DNA from 3 places in the Planococcus sp. VCh962 genome. Region 1 is predicted to be linked to each of the others. Evidence: riboswitches for the same ligand, from Rfam matches in the RefSeq annotation. Region 1 holds a riboswitch; each other region holds the start of a gene.
What was found. Region 1 has a riboswitch for thiamine pyrophosphate ahead of thiT (energy-coupled thiamine transporter ThiT). Riboswitches for the same ligand answer to the same signal wherever they lie in the genome.
Positions count from the first base shown of each region.

Region 2: it holds a riboswitch for thiamine pyrophosphate, as region 1 does, so the genes downstream of both, tenA (thiaminase II) here and thiT (energy-coupled thiamine transporter ThiT) in region 1, are expected to answer to the same signal.
Region 3: it holds a riboswitch for thiamine pyrophosphate, as region 1 does, so the genes downstream of both, AC3AQ9_RS02870 (YkoF family thiamine/hydroxymethylpyrimidine-binding protein) here and thiT (energy-coupled thiamine transporter ThiT) in region 1, are expected to answer to the same signal.

Region 1 is NZ_JBYLHS010000014.1:41,337-45,811, forward strand. Features, by position in the region: gene AC3AQ9_RS19900 (TspO-related membrane protein) at 1-25, shown strand, start outside; gene map (type I methionyl aminopeptidase) at 40-789, opposite strand; gene thiT (energy-coupled thiamine transporter ThiT) at 978-1,553, opposite strand; TPP riboswitch at 1,650-1,749, opposite strand; gene AC3AQ9_RS19915 (M20 family metallopeptidase) at 1,892-2,962, shown strand; gene yxzF (small protein YxzF) at 3,032-3,166, shown strand; gene AC3AQ9_RS19925 (SGNH/GDSL hydrolase family protein) at 3,297-4,205, opposite strand; gene AC3AQ9_RS19930 (aminopeptidase) at 4,218-4,475, opposite strand, start outside.
Region 2 is NZ_JBYLHS010000002.1:610,290-614,764, forward strand. Features, by position in the region: gene thiE (thiamine phosphate synthase) at 1-390, opposite strand, end outside; gene thiD (bifunctional hydroxymethylpyrimidine kinase/phosphomethylpyrimidine kinase) at 371-1,210, opposite strand; gene thiM (hydroxyethylthiazole kinase) at 1,207-1,995, opposite strand; gene tenA (thiaminase II) at 1,997-2,680, opposite strand; TPP riboswitch at 2,835-2,938, opposite strand; gene AC3AQ9_RS10390 (ABC transporter ATP-binding protein) at 2,974-4,104, opposite strand; gene AC3AQ9_RS10395 (ABC transporter substrate-binding protein) at 4,440-4,475, shown strand, end outside.
Region 3 is NZ_JBYLHS010000001.1:547,167-551,641, forward strand. Features, by position in the region: gene AC3AQ9_RS02860 (ABC transporter ATP-binding protein) at 1-568, opposite strand, end outside; gene AC3AQ9_RS02865 (ECF transporter S component) at 561-1,142, opposite strand; gene AC3AQ9_RS02870 (YkoF family thiamine/hydroxymethylpyrimidine-binding protein) at 1,135-1,734, opposite strand; TPP riboswitch at 1,833-1,940, opposite strand; gene AC3AQ9_RS02875 (glycoside hydrolase family 32 protein) at 2,437-3,891, shown strand; gene AC3AQ9_RS02880 (PfkB family carbohydrate kinase) at 4,131-4,475, shown strand, end outside.

The sequences.
Region 1 (4,475 bases):
TTTATTGATAAAAAAAAGACCCTAAGGGTCTTTTTTTTATCAATCTATTTTTGTCAGTAAAATCGGCTCGCCTTTTGTAACAAGCACAGTATGCTCAATTTGGGCGACGAGAGACTGATCAGGTGTGATGAACGTCCAGCCGTCTCCGGATTCCACAATATGCTCAGACTTCTGGGAAATGAACGGTTCTACAGCCAGGACCATTCCTTCTTTCAAAATGGTGGTTTCCCAGGCATCATAATAATTCAAAATATGCTGAGGAGCTTCATGCAATGATTTTCCAATGCCGTGGCCCGTCAGATTCTTGATAACGAATAAGCCTTGTTGTTTAGCTTCGCGTTCAACCGCTTTACCGATTTGGTTCAATTTTGCACCAGCTTTGACTTTTGTCATGGCACGGTCAAATGCAGAGGCAGCCACTTCACATAGTTTTTCTTTTTCAGGATGTCCATCCCCTACTACAAAAGAAATGCCCGTATCTGAAAAATAGCCTTCATAAGATCCTGATACATCAATATTGACCATATCGCCTTCATTGATAACCCGTTTCCCCGGCATGCCATGAGCGACTTCCTCATTTACACTGATGCAAGTATATCCTGGGAAATCGTATTCGGATTTCGGCCCTGAGACCCCGCCCAGTTCTTCAAACATTCGGCCGCCCAGTTCATCAAGTTCTTTTGTCGTGATGCCCGGCTTAGTCGCGGCTCTCATAGCATCTCGAATTTCAGCGACCATTCGGCCGGCTTTTTTTAACATCTCAATATCTTTTTCTGTATTGGCAATCATTAAATACCCTTCTTTCAACTTGTCTATGAAAAATTATACCACAAGAAAAGAGGACTATCATAACGATAATCCTCTTACAGTATAGTGAATTGCTTCGACGGCTTTTCTATGGAATACCTAAGGTTACCAATTCTCTTCAGGCAGACGCTGTTCAGCAGAATATCGAAAATAAAATATGATTTATCACCTTATGCTTTTATATCTACTAGTTTAGGGGCAGCTGCAAAAAGGGCAGAGCATACAAAAGCCGCTAGCAGAAATACCGGAATCATGTATGTTGCATTATAAACTGCTGAATAGACAAAAACATTGCCTTCTGCAAACATCCCAAAGAACAGGATGCCGGTAATAACATGGATAATATAACGCAGCAACGAGCCAATGAAGAGCCCCGTCACTACAGCGGTAATCATACCGACTGTGCGATGTTCCCGGCTCGCTTGCAAATATCTTTCGCGCATTATTCCAGCAAGGCCGACAACGCCATATGCAAGGAGATAATCAAAGACTACTTGCATCACTACAAATCCGAACGAAAGTGGAGTAACTGAAATAACTCCAGTGACGATTTGCAGTAAGCCTACAAGCAGCCCTGTTAAGATACCTGCCAGGACGCCTCTTCTAAATGCTATCAAGACGATGGGAATCATCACAAAGCTGACTGAGCCACCCTGTGGCATCTTAAACGCCACAAAATCCAGAACATAACCGAGCGCTCCGAAAATCGCTATTTCCACCATCAATAAAACTCGTAAATTTCTCATGACTTCCTCCTTATGTGTTATGCACATCACCAGAAGGGCCGCAGAAAAAAACCATATAAAAGCGGCGCCAGGATAGATCCTGGCGCCGCGTTAAGGGCAGGTTTCCATCCACATCCCTGCGCAAGTGTTAACTTACAGGTTCGAAGGGTAAGAACAAAATGTTCACTCTCAGCAATAAGCTCCCCTTGTGGTGTATACATTATTTCGCTAACACTTGTATTGTACACAAATACCGCCCTTAAAGCAATATCGTTTCAAGCTCTATCGTTAGGGTATACTTTTAATAGCTATAAAATTGGAAAGGTGGTGCAGGCAACTGAGCATGAGTTGCCAAATAGATGATTGAACTGCTTAAGAATTTGATTAAAATCGAAAGTGATACGAAACAAGGAGCGAATGACGCCCTTCTTTTTTGTGCCGACTGGCTGAAAAAAAATGGACAAGACGTCAAAATCCATAACAATGACGGTTATTCCATGTTGACAGCCGTCAAAGGCCAAGGAACTGAAACAATTGTTTGGAACGGACATGTCGATGTGGTGCCTGGACATGCCGATCAATTTGTTCCTATGGAGGAAAGCGACCGAATTTATGGCCGTGGAGCGGCCGATATGAAAGCCGGAGTTGCTGCTATGATGCAGGCTTTTGTGGAGTTAGATGAAAGCAAACTCAATCAGATTGTCCAATTACATATCGTCACCGATGAGGAGATTGGCGGTCGCAATACGTCAAAGTGGCTAGTGGACCAAGGCTATCATGGGGATTTTGTTATTTGTGGTGAACCTACTGGCTTAAAAGTCGGGCTGCAATCTAAAGGAATATTACGCATGGATCTGACTTTTAAAGGCAAACCCGCTCATGGAAGCCGGCCTTGGGAAGGCGTCAACGCTATTGAATCTGCTATGAAATTTCATATGGCTATGGCAGAATTGCCTTTCCGAAAAGAATCCACGGAGTATTACGGACAGCCTTCTGTTAATCTTCCGATCATCAATGCCGGTGACCGCTATAATGTGGTTCCGGAAATTTGCCATATGTCATATGATATCCGTTTCATGCCAGGACAGGACAAACAAGAAATTATCCGGCAAATGGCGGAACTCGCCGATACCTTAAAGCTTGACATGGAATACAAGGCCAGCGGCTCAACGCCGGCTTTAACAACGTCTAAAGAGAACCCTTATATACAGACCCTGCAAAAAGCCATCAAACAAACAACCGGGAAAGAACCGGTATTGTTCGGCCAGCACGGAGCTGCCGATACCCGCTATTATGCTGCCGTTAATGGTGGTGAAGGGGCTATCGAGTTCGGGCCATCCGGTGATGACTGGCATGGCAATGCGGAATATGTCTTCATTTCAAGTGTCCACGAGTATAAAGATATTCTTATTTCATTAGCCTATTCTTAATGACTAGGTTTATAAAAACAAAAACTAGGGAATCTAGTTTATACCTCACTTATGATAGGAGAGATTGATATGGGAATAGGTCGTATTGTAAAAACCGCCATCAAAATAGCACCCGTTGCTTACCCGATTATCCGTAAAGTAATGCAAAAAAGTAAAAAAACCGGAAATACCAGCCAATACAAGACTCCACAAGCCAAACGTTAAAGATAAGAAAACCGCTCCGGATTTCCGGAGCGGTTTTTATTATTCTGATGTGTATTTTGCATAAATGTCCAGTCGATGGATTTACAAATCCTAAATGTCGACGAACTTCCCGCTTGAGTGATGACTTTCTTCACACGTAAGGCACCACTTGACGCAATGCTAAGTATTCGGTTTCCATTTTCTCAGAAGGGCGTGCCGAGGTAACGCCATCAATCGCTGTGCTTTTCTCTTCTCCGTCCTGTCCCTGCAACTGGAGCATTTCTTCGAATGTTTTAGGGTCAGCCGCCGGCAATTCGCCATCTTCTACTTTCCAGCCTTTTTGGTATTGCTCCAAAAAAGCGTTCGCCATCGATTGATAGCCTTTGATGTTTGGATGAACATCGGCCGGATTTGGAATTTTGTCAATTGCATTATCTCCAAATGATTGATTTACAGACACAAACTGCGCTCCTGCTTTTTCTGCTGTTTGCTTCAGTATAGCGTTGAGTTGGTCAAGCTGTTTTCCCGTACCTTCCTTTTGCGTATCCCAGACATGCGGATAAGCGAAATAATAGCCCATTACATACACGTCCGCATGCGGAGCTGTCTTTTTCAGCTCTGCGAAAATGGCTTCAAGATTAATCCGTGCTTTGTTTAAAGCAAAGTCTACCTGGATTTGCTGAAATGCCAAAGTGCCTTCTGCTGGATTCGATCGAACTAATGGCAAAAGATCATTCGCACCTGCAGATAAAGTGATAATATTGGCTGAAGCCAGTGCTTCCTTAGCTTCCGGTGACTGTATCCTTTTCAGCACATCTGCTGTGGTGAACCCTGGAAAGGCCAGGTTTTTTGTATAGAAAGCGACCGGTTGATGGCGCGCCAATTCTTGCGCAATCAAATCTGAATAGCCTGCATCAATTTGAGAATTTGGTGTTTGCCCTGCTGCTAAAGAATCGCCAAGTGCGATATAAACCGCAGGAATTCTCACTTCCGCTTGCACCGACATCGATCCACTGATCAATAAGGCAATAGCCAACATTGCTGTCCAAAATTTCTTCAAATTGCTCACCTCTTAGAATGCCCAGTTTCCATTGCGGAAAATCGGCTCTTTTGTCCCGTCTTCCCGAATGCCGTCAATATTCATTTCTGCACTTCCGATCATAAAATCTTCATGGACAATGGAAGTATTCAAGCCGATCGACTCCAATTGCGTCCGTTCCAAATCACGGGCACCTTCACAGCAAGTCGGATATGAATCTCCGATTGCCAGGTGGTTAGAAGCATTTTCATCAAATAGTGTATTGAAAAACAAAATATTGGCATCTGATAT
Region 2 (4,475 bases), on a different contig from region 1:
GTCGGCGCCGTGATCTACAGCATTTTTGGCTTCTGCCAATGAATGGACCGATATTCCCAAAATTTTGTCCGGTCCCACCATCCGACGGGCCGTGCTTGCTGCCGCATCCTGCTGGCCGACATGGATTCCATCCGCATCCGCCAGCTGCGCAAGCTGCAGATCATCATTCACGATAAACGGCACATTATACTGGCGGCACAGCCATTTGCATTCAATGGCAAATTTCATCAATGCATCCCCAGTGAGTGCACCGGATCCTTTTTCCCTTAATTGAAAATGGTGGATTCCCCCAGCCAATGCCTCCTCTAATACCAGCAGCGGATTGCGCCCGGGTGCGTTGGCTGTTCCCATAATAAAATAGATCGAAGGTTCATCGAACAACTTCGACATGATGGATGCCTCCTTTCTCGCGCTGGTGCTTCTGATAAGCCGCATGGTTGGTCGGTCCATGCCCGGCTCCAATATGAAGCTCTTCGCTGAGAGCTGCCTGGATAAATTGCTTCGCAGTGTAAAGGGCATCTTCCAGCGATTTCCCCTTGGCCAATTCCGCTGTCAAGGCAGCGGCAAAAGTGCAGCCCGTTCCATGCGTCTGAACCGTAGCAATGCGGGGGGAGCGGAAAAGAAGCTCATCCCCGTTTTGATTCAAATAAAAGTCTTCAGCCATGTCAGGGTCTGTGCCGTGGCCGCCTTTAATGACGACGGAAACAGCGCCCGATGACAATATCCGCCCGGCTGCCTGCCGCCGTGAAACTGCATCATCTATCCCTATGCCGCTGATCACTTCCGCTTCCGGAATGTTCGGCGTTACGATGAGCGCCAGCGGCAGTAGATGCTCCTTCAAAGCTTTAACCGCTGCCTGCTGCAGAAGACTTGCTCCTCCTTTGGCAATCATGACCGGATCCACTACGGTGTTTTTCCAGCCGAATTGCCGGATGCCGGATGCCGTCTCTTCAATAATGTCTGCATCAAACAGCATGCCCGTTTTCAGCGCCCCAATATTAAAATCTGCACCTACTGCAGCCAGCTGCGCCTTGACAGCACTTGGCGTCATCGGGTAGATTTCCGAAACCCCGAGTGTATTCTGGGCAGTCACCGCCGTGAGCACCGATGTCGAATAAACCCCGAGCTCCTGAAACGTTTTAATATCCGCTTGGATGCCCGCGCCTCCTCCAGAATCTGATCCGGCAATTGTCAATACTTGTGGAATCATCGTAGCGCTCCTTCCTTTTGACGTATCATATCGTCAATATCATTTTGCCCTATGGCATTTAATTGATTTAAAAAAGCAGTTTGAAAATCTCCGGGAAGTTTTGAATGCACGCTTGCCAGTTCGCCGGCAATGGCGTAATAGCGCATAGCCGCTGCCGTGGCTTCAAAACCGTCCTCTGGATGTACCGAGAGAAACGCTGCCACAACGCTGCTTAGCAAGCAGCCGGTTCCTGTTACAGAAACCATGATTTTATGTCCATATGGAATTTCAGCCAGCCGCTTTCCATCCGTGACAATGTCCAATTCGCCGGATACCGCAACAATGAATCCAAATCTATTAGCTGTATCTTTCGCCAGTACATGGATATCCGCCTGCCCTTCGCCGGCATCGACTCCTTTCGCCTGCCAGTGGGCGCCTGCGATAGCCGCAAGTTCACCGGCATTGCAGCGCAGAACTGTGACGTCCACTTCTTCCAGGATTTTATTGGCGGCAGCTGCCCGGAACGCTGTTGCTCCGACTCCGACCGGATCCAATACGACCGGCACCCCCAGCTCATTGGCTTTTTTTCCGGCAATCAGCATGCTGTTCAGGCTCTGCTTGTTCAATGTGCCGATATTAAGCGACACGGCATCCGCTAAAGCAGCCAGTTCAGCCGCTTCTTCCGGCGCTTCGCCCATGATGGGAGAAGCGCCAAGGGCAAGCAGTCCGTTAGCCTGGAAATTCGAGACGACGTGATTGGTGATGCAGTGGATAATCGGTTTTTCTGAACGCAGTTTTTCCAGCATGTTAAACACCTGCCCGGTCATACGTTTTGACTGTCCACGATTCCCGCACCCATGCCTGCTCCCAGAAATTCCATTCGTAATAACTGCTGCGGCGAAAACGGTCTTTCAGTTCAGCACGGCGTTTTTCCGGCAAACCTTCTGCAAGCTTGTCCATCCGGTCCATCTGCTCTTTAACCAAAGCGCCGAATTCCTCCGAGCCGTATGTAGCGATCCAGCGGTCATAAATCGGATGATCGGGTTTGGCCTTTTTCAGCCGTTCACCGATTTCATAGTAAAGCCAGTAGCAAGGCAGAATTGATGCCACGACATCCGCCAAATCGCCTTCAGACGAGCGGTACATATGGGAAACGTAAGCATAGGCACTCGGTGAAGGTTCAAAAACTGCCCAATCGTCTGCCGTGACCCCGAGCAGCTCCATAAACGACTCGTGCAAAGCCAACTCGGCAGCACAAGTGTGCTCCGAATGAAAGGCAAAGCGTTTTGTGGTCTCCAGATCGGTGGCTTTCACTGCTCCAATCGCTTGGACTTTGGCGAAATGGGTCAGGTAATAGGCATCCTGCATAACGTAATGCCGGAATATATCCAGCGGCAGCGTGCCATCGGCAATACCTTTCACAAACGGATGTTCAAAACTTGCCTGCCATAAATCATTGCATTCAACCCGCACTTCTTTACAAAATGTCATGTCTCCATCTCCTTTTCCGTGGTGATTCAAGCTTTAGCACCTGACGCTCCAGAAAATAAACCAAAGCCGAACCAACACTTCCGCTTTTCTTCGACAAATAAAAAACGCCGCTTTCCAGTAAAGGAAAGCGGCGTATGCAGTCAAAAAGGAAATAGCATGCGTTCCGCCACTTCCCTCCGCTGGTATGATCCAGATCAGGTTCAAAGGGTCCGAGCTTATGCCCGTCTCAGCCGATATCCGGCTCCCCTAGTGGTGTTTAATATTCAAGTTGTCAAAATCACTTTAACACAGATTTACGAAACCGCAACCGGTTTTTCTGATTTTTCAGGTTTCACTCGTTCCCCGCTTGTCGGATCAAAGAAGTGAACGCGTGACATATCGAACGCCAAGCGCGCAGTATGCCCCGGCTCAATCGTCGTATTGGCATCCACACGGGCAATAAATTCCTGGTCGCCGTACACGGCATAAATAATCGTTTCCGCACCTGTCAGCTCCGAAACGGTGATGACCGCATCGATGTCGCTGTGTTTGATGCCCGTCAGATCTTCGCTGTTGACGTGGATATGCTCCGGCCGGATCCCAAGTGTAACCGGCGAGCCGTCATAGCCCTGGCTCTTTAACATACTCAAAGTTTCTGAAGGAATGTCGATGACCCGATCTCCCATGACAAACGCACCTTTCTCTAATTTGCCATCAAAGAAGTTCATTGCAGGCGAACCGATAAAGCCGCCGACAAAGCGGTTGGCCGGGAAATCATATACTTCTTTCGGGCTGCCGACCTGCTGGATGACACCGCTCTTCATGATGACAATCCGTGTAGCCATCGTCATCGCTTCTGTCTGGTCGTGCGTTACGTAAATGGTTGTCGTTTTTAAGCGGTGATGGAGTTTTGCAATTTCAGCGCGCATCTGAACACGCAATTTTGCATCTAAGTTGGATAAAGGCTCATCCATCAGGAATACTTTGGCGTCGCGTACAATCGCGCGTCCAAGAGCAACCCGCTGGCGCTGGCCGCCTGACAGCGCTTTCGGTTTCCGGTCCAGGTACTCTTCCAGGCCCAAAATAGCAGCGGCTTCATTCACCCGTCTTTTAATTTCATCTTTTTTGAATTTGCGCAGTTTTAATCCGAATGCCATGTTTTCATACACGGTCATATGGGGGTATAAAGCATAGTTCTGAAACACCATGGCAATATCCCGCTCTTTCGGCTGGACATCGTTCATCCGTTTGCCATCGATGAAAAATTCACCGTCTGTTATTTCTTCAAGTCCTGCAATCATCCGCAAAGTAGTGGATTTTCCGCAGCCCGAGGGACCGACAAAGACAATAAATTCTTCATTTTTGATGTGGAGGTTAAAATCAGTTACGGCGGTAGCACCGTTATCATACGTTTTTCCCAAATTATTAATTAGAATTTCTGCCATCATGCCTCTCCCCATTCTTTTTTACTCTTAATTATAACCAGTTTTCTGTATATTACAAATTAGAAATGCAAATTATTAAGGCCTTACCCATATCTACAACGGTTTAAACTCGATAAAAATACCCATTGTCAGTATATTTAGATTTCACTTTGAAAAGAAGGAGAAGTTGTTATATACTTCTACTAGACATGAGAAGCTGGAATATTTTGTTCTACTCTTTTCAAGGAGAAACAGCCCTGGTTCTGATGAAATTCAGGCGGATGTGGGTATTTTACTTCGACTGTCGAAGATATTTACGGACTCATTTTATTCAATACAAAAGAGGAGTGAAGCAGATGAAGAATTTGAAAGTTTTTATTATGTTGATTGCT
Region 3 (4,475 bases), on a different contig from region 1:
CATCCAGCCATTCGATAAACTGTTTTGCCGTATAGGGATCGAGGTGGGAAATCGGCTCATCGAGCAGCAGCACTTCCGGTTCCATGATCAATGCACAAGCGGTTGCAACGCGCTGTTTCATGCCGCCGGACAGCGACTGAATCACGGAATGGCGCAGATGGGAAAGGCCGGTCAATTGCAAAACTTCTGCAATGCGCAGATCCATTTCGGCAAAAGGGGCATGCAGATTCTCCAATGTAAACGCCAATTCTTCTTCGACCGTCGGCATGCAGAACTGCGAATCCGGATCCTGGAAAACAGTGGCCACCCGGCGGTTGATCTCGCCGGGTGAGTAATCTTCCGCATTTTTGGCGAATAAGTGGATAGTGCCGCTGGCAATGCCGTCACAATTGAGCGGATACAAACGGTTCAGCAAATACAACAATGTGCTTTTTCCGCAGCCGCTCGGGCCGGAAATTACGACGCGTTCACCGCGTTCAATATGAAAGGAAATGCCGTTCAAGGTATTCGCTCTATCATCCGGAAAACGAAAACTCACATCTTGTAAGGAAAATACGCGGTTATGCACCCGCATCACCTTTATTCGCGCGGGCAATGGCGTAGCCGCGCAGTGAACCGGTCGCAAGCAAGCCATCCGTTAAATACTTGCCTCCGACACCGGCAATGATCATGCCGCTCAATACGCGAAGGGTGAACATCAATGCCACGAAAGAAGGATCGAGTGCTGCATAACCGGAGATGAAATAGCCGTAAACAAAACTGAATACCGCCGAACCGGCACCGGCCAGCATCAATACCGCTAAGTTGAAATGTTTGTAGCCGGTCACCGCAAAAGCCGCTTCCGCACCTAATCCTTGGATGATGCCGGATAACAGGAGGCGGGGACCGACTGCATTGCCGAGCAGCACTTCAATCGCAGCAGCCATCGATTCCGACAGCACTGCCGCACCGGGTTTGCGGATGATATACATGCAGATGATGGAAACGATAAACCAGATGCCGAACATCCATTCATAGGCAAGCGGGCCGATGATGCCGGCCCAAATATTCGAGATATGCACAAACAGCAAATAGACAATGCCAAAAACAATGGCAAACAGTGACATCAGCACAACTTCTTTCAGTTTCCACGATTTAAGCATTGGAGGCACCTCTATGGGAAGGGCTATTGATGCTCATCGACACAGTCATCACCAAGTGGCGGTGCTGTTCCGAGCGGGCATTGGTGAATGCTTCTTCGTAAAAAGCGAAAACATCATGGATATCGCCGTGGATGCCGCTCGCGTAATGCATGGACTCGTTAAAGACGCCTTGCTCTTTCGCGCGATCCACTTCACGGTAAATGACTGCCATATAGTCCGGGTTGTTCATCGGGTACAGCGCGAATTGAGACGACACATATTGTTTCGTCTCATCGGTATTCAGCAGCACATCGTCTTTGTCCAAATACACATCGCCCGCTGTATCTCCCGGACAGCCGATGGAGAACGTGCCGGACAGCGCGACATGCTCACCGGTTTTCGCGGCATGCAGCGTGAGCGCTTTCGCCACATTAAAAACATGGTTTTGCTTGCCGCGGATTACGGTCGAAACATCATCGGTGTGCATCCAGACATTCGCTGTATCTGTGTCGTTCAAAGCCCCTTTAATTACTCGGATAAAATCCCCTGTCATCGGATGCAAAGAAAAGCGAAATCCGACAATCGGGCTCGTGCCGCATTGCAATGGTTCCATAATAAATTCTCCTCCTTAAAAATTCGCACAAAAAAAGCTGCATCCGTGAAGATGCAGCCACTATTCCATGTCAATTAAATTTAAGAAAGATCCAATTGCGGAAAGTCACCGCACTTCCTCACGCCAGTATTACCTGGATCGAGTCATAAGGGATCGAAGCTTGCGCTTGCATCTCAGCCGAAAATCGGGCACCCCCAGTGCAGAAAACGGTATGCAGTTAGTTTGTGGCCGGGATTTGTCCCGATGGGTCTAGTGTAGCGGAAGGGATGGGGGATGTAAAGGAGTTTCAGATTTTGGTTTTTGCAGCCGGGCTATTTATGAATTTATACTGAAAATTTAGAAATCCTAAAATATTGTAACTATATAGTCACAAAGCTGAAGAAAATGTATTATTTTTTTAATATTCATGAAACTTTTACATCATTTTGGCGTATTATTAGGAAAGATAAATAATAAATTATAAGGGGGAATCAGTATGAGGAAACGGCTTATGAAGGCAGGAATTTAACTGATCTAAACCTATGGACAAGGAAGAAAAAATAAAAAAACAATTTCAAAAGCTGAAGATAGCAGCATTTACTTGTCCAGATTGCTTTGGGGGATTTTAAAGATAGAAGCTGGGAATGTAAACTCCGTGGGTACCAACGCTTAGTGGCTTAGGGGAAAGCTAATTAAAAAAACACTAAAAAATGGGAGTTTGTCATGAATACAATAGACTGGTTTGAAAGGTTGACTCATACATTAGAGACTTATCAAAAAAACAACAACGCTGATCCGCACCGGCTGCAATTCCACTTAATGCCCGCGGTGGGTTTGTTGAATGACCCAAATGGACTCATCCGTTATAAAGGCGCTTATCATGTATTCTTTCAATGGCATCCGTTTGGAACAATACATGGGCCTAAATGTTGGGGCCATTCCACATCCCAAGATCTCGTTTATTGGCAAGAGCACAAGCCTTCCCTTGTTCCAAGTGAATGGTATGAAAAGGATGGTTGCTTTTCAGGAAGTGCTGTTGAAGTTGATGGAGATATGGTGTTATTTTACACTGGAAACGTCGAGCATGAAAATGGATTGCGTGAAACCTATCAATGTATTGCCGTTTCCCATAACGGTTTTGATTTCGAGAAAAAAGGCCCTGTGATTTTGTTGCCAGAAGGTTACACGTCCCATTTCAGAGACCCGAAAGTATGGAAAAAAGACGATATGTGGTACATGGTTGTGGGTGCACAAACATTTTATCAAGAAGGGGCCGTTGTGCTTTTCGCTTCAACAGATTTGAATATATGGGAACTCAAAGGGACTTTAGCTGGAAATCGTCTAAATGGATTGATGAACTTCGGCTATATGTGGGAGTGTCCGGATTTTTTTGAACTTGATGGAAAAGATATCTTGATTGTTTCACCTCAGGGGCTGGAAGCGAAAGAAACCTTTTTCCACAATGTGTTTCAGTCAGGATATTTTATCGGGAAATGGAAAGTCGGAACAACTGAATTTCCGCACAGTGAATTTATTGAACTTGATCGGGGGTTTGATTTCTATGCCCCGCAAACATTTCAAGATGACCATGGGAGAAGGATCATGCTGGGATGGATGGGAATAACAGATGAACAGGAACCCCATCAACCAACAATTGAAAAAGGCTGGGTCCATGCATTGACGATTCCTCGGGAAATAGAGCTGAGAAATAACCGGATTATTCAAAAGCCGGTGCAAGAACTCCAAAAGTTGCGAGAACCTAAAAAATTCCATTGCCATACAAGCATCGAAAATGAAACAAAGACTTTGCCAGAACTGGCCGGTACAGTAAGTGAAATCAAAATCCACTTCCACCAAAATCTTGCCGATACAGTGAAAATAGAGATCCGTAAGAATCTGTCAATCGTGTATGTACCACACTTGAAGCTGTTGACGTTAGAGAGAAAGCGGTTCATCGATGGCAAAGTTGAAAGCCGAAGCTGTTCGTTGGACAAGCTTGAGGACCTTCATATCTTCCTGGACACAAGCTCTATTGAATTATTTGTCAATGGAGGGGAAGAAGTGTTTACGGCGCGATTTTTTGCCGAAGCACATGATATAGATGTTCTCCTTACAGCAGATGGGCATGTGGATGTAACTCTTGAAAAGTGGAATTTGCGGAATCCGAAAGAGCTTTGAATCATTCCAAGATAAAGGTGCAAAGATTAACGCTATTGCATTATCGACATTTTTCAAACTAGGTGCAGAGCTATTGGCCAAAGTTGCTTCGGCCGATGGCTTTGCTCCATATTTTTTATAAGACCCAGAAGAAAGAGCGGAAGCCGTGTCTGCCTAAAGGGGCTTGTTCAGCTCGTTTCAGTTTTCATTATTTGTTCCACTAAACTTTTAGGCAGCTTACATAAAAGGGGGAGTTTAATATGTTTGACGTCGTCGCTCTTGGTGAACTCTTGATTGATTTTACACCAGCCGGAAAATCTGCAAATGGAAATACCTTGTTTGAAACGAACCCTGGCGGAGCACCTGCTAATGTTCTCGCAACGTTGGCCAAATTCAATGCGAGGACCGCCTTTATAGGAAAAGTGGGGGATGACCAATTCGGCTCTTTTTTAGGAGAAACGCTAAAAAAAGGAAAAATCGATACACAAGGCTTAATTTATTCAAAAGATGTAAATACGACATTGGCGTTTGTCCATTTAAAGGATGACGGCGATCGCTCTTTTCATTTTTACCGTTCTCCTGGAGCCGATATCATGCTGGATGAA